3 regions of the Paenibacillus sp. LjRoot56 genome follow, and region 1 is predicted to be linked to each of the others. Evidence: riboswitches for the same ligand, from Rfam matches in the RefSeq annotation. Region 1 holds a riboswitch; each other region holds the start of a gene.
What was found. A riboswitch is a leader RNA that binds a small molecule or an ion and turns the genes downstream of it on or off. The one in region 1 is predicted to bind thiamine pyrophosphate.
Positions count from the first base shown of each region.

Region 2: it holds a riboswitch for thiamine pyrophosphate, as region 1 does, so the genes downstream of both, ACSQ8O_RS05820 (thiamine phosphate synthase) here and thiC (phosphomethylpyrimidine synthase ThiC) in region 1, are expected to answer to the same signal.
Region 3: it holds a riboswitch for thiamine pyrophosphate, as region 1 does, so the genes downstream of both, ACSQ8O_RS32230 (ECF transporter S component) here and thiC (phosphomethylpyrimidine synthase ThiC) in region 1, are expected to answer to the same signal.

Region 1 is NZ_CAXURV020000001.1:2,171,590-2,173,858, forward strand. Features, by position in the region: gene ACSQ8O_RS09690 (beta-galactosidase) at 1-512, shown strand, start outside; TPP riboswitch at 676-785, shown strand; gene thiC (phosphomethylpyrimidine synthase ThiC) at 877-2,269, shown strand, end outside.
Region 2 is NZ_CAXURV020000001.1:1,296,334-1,298,602, reverse strand. Features, by position in the region: gene thiO (glycine oxidase ThiO) at 1-460, opposite strand, end outside; gene ACSQ8O_RS05820 (thiamine phosphate synthase) at 476-1,081, opposite strand; TPP riboswitch at 1,226-1,324, opposite strand; gene hflK (FtsH protease activity modulator HflK) at 1,507-2,269, shown strand, end outside.
Region 3 is NZ_CAXURV020000005.1:59,977-62,245, forward strand. Features, by position in the region: gene ACSQ8O_RS32225 (methyl-accepting chemotaxis protein) at 1-1,094, shown strand, start outside; TPP riboswitch at 1,166-1,275, shown strand; gene ACSQ8O_RS32230 (ECF transporter S component) at 1,415-2,011, shown strand; gene ACSQ8O_RS32235 (ABC transporter ATP-binding protein) at 2,016-2,269, shown strand, end outside.

The DNA.
Region 1 (2,269 bases):
TTGTGCGAGAAGAGGCAATGGTGTTGGAGGGAGAAATGGTTCCTGTGTCCTTCGGAGGTGCACGGATCGCTGAGTTGAATAAAGAGGTACCACTATCCGATGATGGAAAATGGAATTCGCAGCATGGCGTCGTTCGCAGTTATGAGCTGGGCAAAGGGCAGCTCATCTGGTGTCCACTCCCAGTGGAGCTTGGTGAGCGCGGCGATGCACTCGAGAAGCTGTACGCGTATGCTCTTAAGTCAGCTGGTGTGGATGCGGAACTAACGTGGGTAAAAGGCGGGCAGCTGCCGGGCGTATATGGGCGGAAGCTCAGCTTTGATAGCGGTTCGTTGTTCATCTTGGTCTCGGAGTTCAGCGTGGACACGCAGATCGAAGTGACGGATCCGGCAACGGGCTTGAGCTACGCGTTCGAGCTGGAAGCCGAACGTACGGTGATGTTCGCCGTGAATTCTGTCGGCGAGTTGTTGGCAGTGTATCGACCTGAGCAGGTGCAGGTTGAGGTGAAGCAGTAGACGATTAGCGGGTAAGCTAATTGAAGAAGCCTCTGAATGAGATGTAATTCTCATTTGGAGGCTTTTGGTTTTTGGCGGGATGTCGTCGATGAATGTCCCGCATTAAATAGATTTTGCCGAACTATTGCAATATTTGGAGTTAAAGTGTAAATTAAATACCTAAGTGCATAATCACGGGAGCTTGGTGAGACCAGGCTGAGAGGATAGTTATAACTATCGACCGTTAAACCTGATCTGGATAATGCCAGCGGAGGAACACAAGATCTCTTTGTATACCAAGAGACCGCCTCTATTTATAGATGCGGTCTTTTTTTCGCAGCATGAACCCTCCGCTTGATCATATCAACTATAGGAGGCATGGCAAATGTCAATGGAAACTAGTAATGAAAAGGTCACATCATCAACATCCGCTTTTCCGGGAAGCAAAAAAGTTTATGTCGAGGGCTCACGAAAGGACATCAGGGTCCCTATGCGTGAAATCAAATTGAGTCCTACTACTGGTGCTTACGGAGAGCAGGAAAACGCCCCTGTTCGTGTATACGACACGAGTGGTGCTTATACAGATGAGGAAATCCAAACCGATATTCGTGCAGGTATTGCGCCTAATCGTTTGAATTGGATTGTAGAACGCGGCGATGTTGAAATATATGAAGGAAGAACGATTAAACCGGAAGATAACGGATATACCAAGGAAGAGAACGTTACCGAAGTTTTTCCAGGCTTACATCGTCACCCGATGAGAGCGAAAACAGGTCGTAATGTAACCCAGATGCATTATGCACGTCAAGGTATCATCACGTCCGAAATGGAATATATCGCGATTCGCGAAAATGTATCTCCGGAATTTGTGAAAGACGAAGTCGCTCGTGGTAGAGCGATTATCCCCGCCAATATTAATCACCCTGAAAGTGAGCCTATGATTATTGGACGAAACTTTCTCGTTAAGATCAATGCGAATATTGGGAATTCAGCTGTATCGTCTTCCATTGAAGAAGAAGTGGAAAAAATGAGATGGGCTACTCGCTGGGGCGCTGATAATATTATGGATCTCTCAACGGGTAAAAACATTCATACCACCCGGGAATGGATTATTCGTAATTCCCCTGTTCCTATTGGTACCGTGCCTATTTATCAAGCATTAGAGAAAGTGAATGGAAAAGCAGAAGATTTGACGTGGGAAGTGTACCGTGACACGCTAATTGAACAAGCTGAGCAAGGTGTCGATTACTTTACGATTCATGCTGGTGTCCTGCTGCGTTACGTTCCTCTTACGGCCAAACGAGTGACAGGTATTGTTTCACGAGGCGGCTCCATTATGGCAGCCTGGTGTCTCGCCCACCATCAGGAAAACTTTCTGTATACCCATTTTGAAGAGATTTGTGAAATCATGAAAACCTATGATGTATCCTTCTCTTTAGGCGACGGTTTACGCCCAGGATCCATTGCAGATGCGAATGATGAAGCCCAGTTTGCAGAACTAGAAACATTAGGTGAACTCACCAAAATCGCTTGGAAACATGATGTACAAGTCATGGTAGAAGGTCCTGGTCACGTACCCATGCATTTAATCAAAGAAAATATGGATAAACAACTTGAAATCTGTGACGAAGCTCCATTTTACACATTAGGACCCTTGACTACGGATATTGCGCCAGGCTATGACCATATCACTTCTGCCATTGGAGCAGCGATGATTGGCTGGTTTGGCACTGCCATGCTCTGTTATGTAACGCCCAAAGAGCATTTGGGCTTGCCCA
Region 2 (2,269 bases), 880 kb from region 1:
CCTGCCCATCCTCGGGCAGGTACAGGGCTCCGCGCGTCGCCCCGCTCAGCGCGGGCTCTATGGCCGTGGCTTCAGCTGCGCTGAGCCACTGGGCCTTCTCGCCCGCGGCGCGCTGGAGCTTCTCCCGCGCGCGCAGCTCCTGCTCTTGAACGTCGCTGAGCGCGACGTTCAGCAGCCCCTCACGGACGAGGCCGATGTCGATGCCCGTGAGTTCTCGAAGTTCCCCGCTCAGCTCGGGGAACATGGCACGGCTTTGGCGCGCCCACTGGAACAGGGCGCCTGTGTCTTCCATCTCGGACTGCGCGCCGAGCATGCCTGCTGCTGCAGCCGAGGCTTCTGCGCCTAGCTGGCTGCGCTCCAAAAGCGTGACGGATTGCCCTCTTTTAGCCAAGTAATACGCGATGGATGTACCGATAACACCGCCGCCAACGATGATGACATCTGATCTTGCTGCTGACATTTCGCTCACCTCTATTTATTGAAGCTCATCATGATAGGCCAGAACGGCTCCAAGGGGATCCGCTGCTTCCCATATCCCGCTCATCACCGCGATGCCTGATGCTCCTGCATCCAGAACGGACTTTACCCTCGCAGGTGTCATCCCGCCTATCGCAATCACAGGAATGTTAACGTGATTAACTAATTGTCTTAACTGCTCCAAACCCCTAGGCGGTACGCCTTGCTTAGAGTTTGTCGCAAAAATATGACCGAACATGACATAATCGGCCCCTTCTTTTTCACGCCACATCGCCTCGTCTGCACGATGCACAGAGACTCCGATGCGCTGAATCCCGCGGCAAAACTCATCTTGAATAACAAGAGATGGCGTCGTGCCTGGAAGCTGAAGCCCACCTGTTTGCAAGGCTAGAGCGATAGAGGGAAGACCGTTGACGTACAGGCTTTTGGCTGGAATCCCTTGCTCCAATAAGTACTGAACGCCGATAAACACTTCGTCCAAGGACTTCGTCTTCTCGCGAATATGAATCGCTGTGACATATGGGTGAATCTGCGCCGCAATCTTTGCGATCTCGGACCATGTTTGCTTCCCGCCCGATATAACATGCAGTTCTTTCTGTGACACGCAAGGCTCGACTCCTCTCCACGGAACATCGCTTCTCTTTCACCAGCGCCCTTCATCCTGACTCTGCTCGTAAACACAAAAAAACCACTTTCCTCAGAAAAGTGGTTGTAGGCTGCCTCATCATAAACAGATATAAAATCGGCTCCAAAGCTCGTTCCACTTTCCTCCGCTGGCATAAACCAGATCAGGTTCAAAGGGTTCAGTCTACACTGTCTCAGCCTCTCGGCGCCCCTAGGGATTCATTCGTATGCAATTACTAAACATCATAGCATGACAGCCAACTCTTGGAAATAACAATTTTCCATTTCAAGTTGCAGCTGACCTAGCCATTCTCAGCTCGCTGAGAATTACGTCTCTCTATTGAAACCATTTCCAAAACTTCCCGTATAGAGTATCAGTAAATCTTATATTAAGGGGTGTTTGCCATGGAACCATTTGTACTGCCAGAACCCGATCGACGAAGACCCTCTTCCCTTCCGCCAGGCTTGATGACCAAAATTGTTATCGGCCTTGTTATCGTTCTCGCCCTTATTTTTGGATCGTCCACCTTCTACACGGTACAGGAGCATGAGAAGGCGGCTATTTTAACATTAGGCAAATATACAACAGAGAAGGAAGCTGGGCTTCACTTTAAACTCCCTTTCCCTATTCAACAGGTGATTGTCCTTCCTGCCAAAAAGACACAACGTATCCAAATCGGCTTCCGTGAAGTGGGTGGCAAAATCACTCCCGTAGAAGAAGAAGCGATGATGATTACGGGGGATGAAAATATTTTATCCGCTGATGCCGTGGTTGAATGGAATATCAGTGACATGCGCAACTACTTGTACAATATTGATAATGCAGAACTGTTCCTACGTAACTCCGCAAGCGCAGCGATTCGTTCAGTTATTGGCGCTACTGCGCTAGACTTTGCCATTACAGAAGGAAAAACCGAGGTCCAAGGCAAGGTCAAAGAACGCCTGATCGAGATGCAGACGAAATATCAAACAGGAATTCATATTGTCGATTTGAAATTCCAAGATATCGAGCCGCCAGCTGGCGATGTGCAGAATGCGTTTAAAGATGTAACTAACGCGCGTGAAGAGAAAAACACGAAGATTAACATAGCTACGAAATACGAAAATGATATCCTTCCTAGGGAGCGCGGTAACGCTCAAGCATTGCTTGAGAATGCCGAAGCACAGA
Region 3 (2,269 bases), on a different contig from region 1:
ATATGAATGTGTATATAACGACGCTTACTCCACATGTGGATCCGATTGGGGTTAATGCTTTTTATCTGCTCACGATCATGACACTCATCGGTCAAAGTCAGATTGGTAGGAGAATGTTAACGAATGTTGCCAGAAGTGCGAAGGAATCGGAGATCGCAAAGATTAAAACGGATGAAGTGCTGTCAGGTGTTCGTAATACGACAGAGGTACTGGGTACATCTAGTGGAAACCTGCAAGAGAATGCTGCAGTAACAGGTAGAATTACGGAGGAAGTCGTTGCTGCTTTTCAGGAGATTACGATTGGTATTGAATCACAAGCCTCCAGCATTAACGATATTACATCCGCTATTCAGAATGTGAATGAGACTGTGGAGCAGACCACTACGGCATCGAATACGATGAGCAGCAGATCACGGGATACAGCGAGAATGACGAACGAAGGCAAGACCCAGATGGAAGATTTGTCGCTCAAAATCAATGATATCACCGTCATCGTCACTGAGACCTCCGACATCATGAATGAAGTGAATGAAGAAAACGTGAAGATTGGGAATATCGTTTCCACGATCGCAGATATTGCGAACCAGACGAATCTATTGTCGCTGAATGCTTCGATCGAAGCTGCTCGTGCAGGTGAACATGGCAAGGGGTTCTCCGTTGTAGCAAACGAAATTCGGAAGCTGGCGCAGAATGCACACATCGCATCGACGGATATTTCGGAAATTCTTGGTTCCATTCAGGCCAAAGTTGTGACGGCCGTAGAGAAGGTTGCCGTTGGCATTACTGCTGTAGAGTCAGGTAAGAAATCGACAGATAGCGTTAATCAATTGTTCGAGGTCATCAACACGAATACAGCGGAAGTGATGGAGCAGGCGTCGCACTTGCAACGTATGAATCAACAATTGCAGATCTCATCGCAGCGGGTAGCGGAAGAGATGACATCCGTTGCAGCGATTACCGAGGAGTCTGCAGCATCCGTTCAAGAAGTGCTAGCTAGCGCGGAAGTACAGCAGCATCGGGTGCAGAATATCGTAGACAGCATCCGTCAATTAAACGGATTGACACAGGATCTGAAGCATCTGATCGAGAAATAAACATCCAACGCGACCCTTTGGGAAAAAAAGGATTGCCAAAGAGCGGCTAATCCGCTACAGTTAAGCCAAATGAATAGCAACACGGGTGCTTGATGAAGTCAGGCTGAGATAGTGGCCCTATGCCACTGACCGTTAATCTGATCTGGATAATGCCAGCGTAGAGACCTGATGTGCTTTTTTTATGCACAAATGTTCAAGCCTGCCGGTATTCCGGTAGGCTTTTTTTGTTCTTAAGGGGCAAAAGAGACCATGTATCCAAGGTTGGCGTGTTCGCCTATCTCATTGACAAATATGATTAGGAAAAAGGAGTCGAGAAGCAGATGGCGCAAAAGGAAGCAAGCAAAAAAGGGTTGAAGCTGACAGATATTTTGATCACCATTGTCATTTCAGCCGTGTTTGGTGTGATTTATCGAATTTGGGGACCGATTTATGATCTCATGAAGCCGCTAGGCTTACATGCAGAGCAGCTGAGTTATGGTATGTGGTTCATGGCGGCAACTTTCGCGTTCCTAGTAATCCGCAAACCAGGTGTTGCCCTGTTGGCTGAGGTGGCGGCTGCAACGATTGAGGCCTTGTATGGCGGTCATTGGGGCGTGTCGACGCTCGTCTTTGGATTATTGCAAGGACTTGGTGCTGAGCTGGTGTTCGCGGCTTTCCGCTATCGTCGCACCAATGTGGGAGTAACGATTCTTGCTGCCTTCGCTTCCGCCATTATGTCCATCTTTGTGGATACGTACTATGGCTATATCGATCAGCTGGCATTCTGGAATTATCTATTATTCATTGGTTTAAGATTACTGGGCAGTGCTTTGATTGCGGGTGTATTCGCCTATTATTTGACGGGTGCCTTATCCCGCACGGGTGTACTGAATCTGATTCGTCCTGTTTCCAAAAAAGATTACGACGTATTGGGGTAACGAGATGAGCGAAGGAATGAGCGTTACAAATCTGCGGTTAAAATATCCCGGCGATGACGCCCCCCTGATCTTTCAGGGGGTTTCCTTTTCCATCGAGCGGGGTGAGAAGGTACTGCTGTTGGGACCTAGCGGCTGTGGTAAATCGACCCTGCTTCAGGTACTGAGCGGAATTGTCCCGGACATGATTGAGCTTCCGCTCAAAGCAGATGAGATTCGAAGGCCTAGCCGGTGGGGATATGTGTTTCAAGATCCGGATAC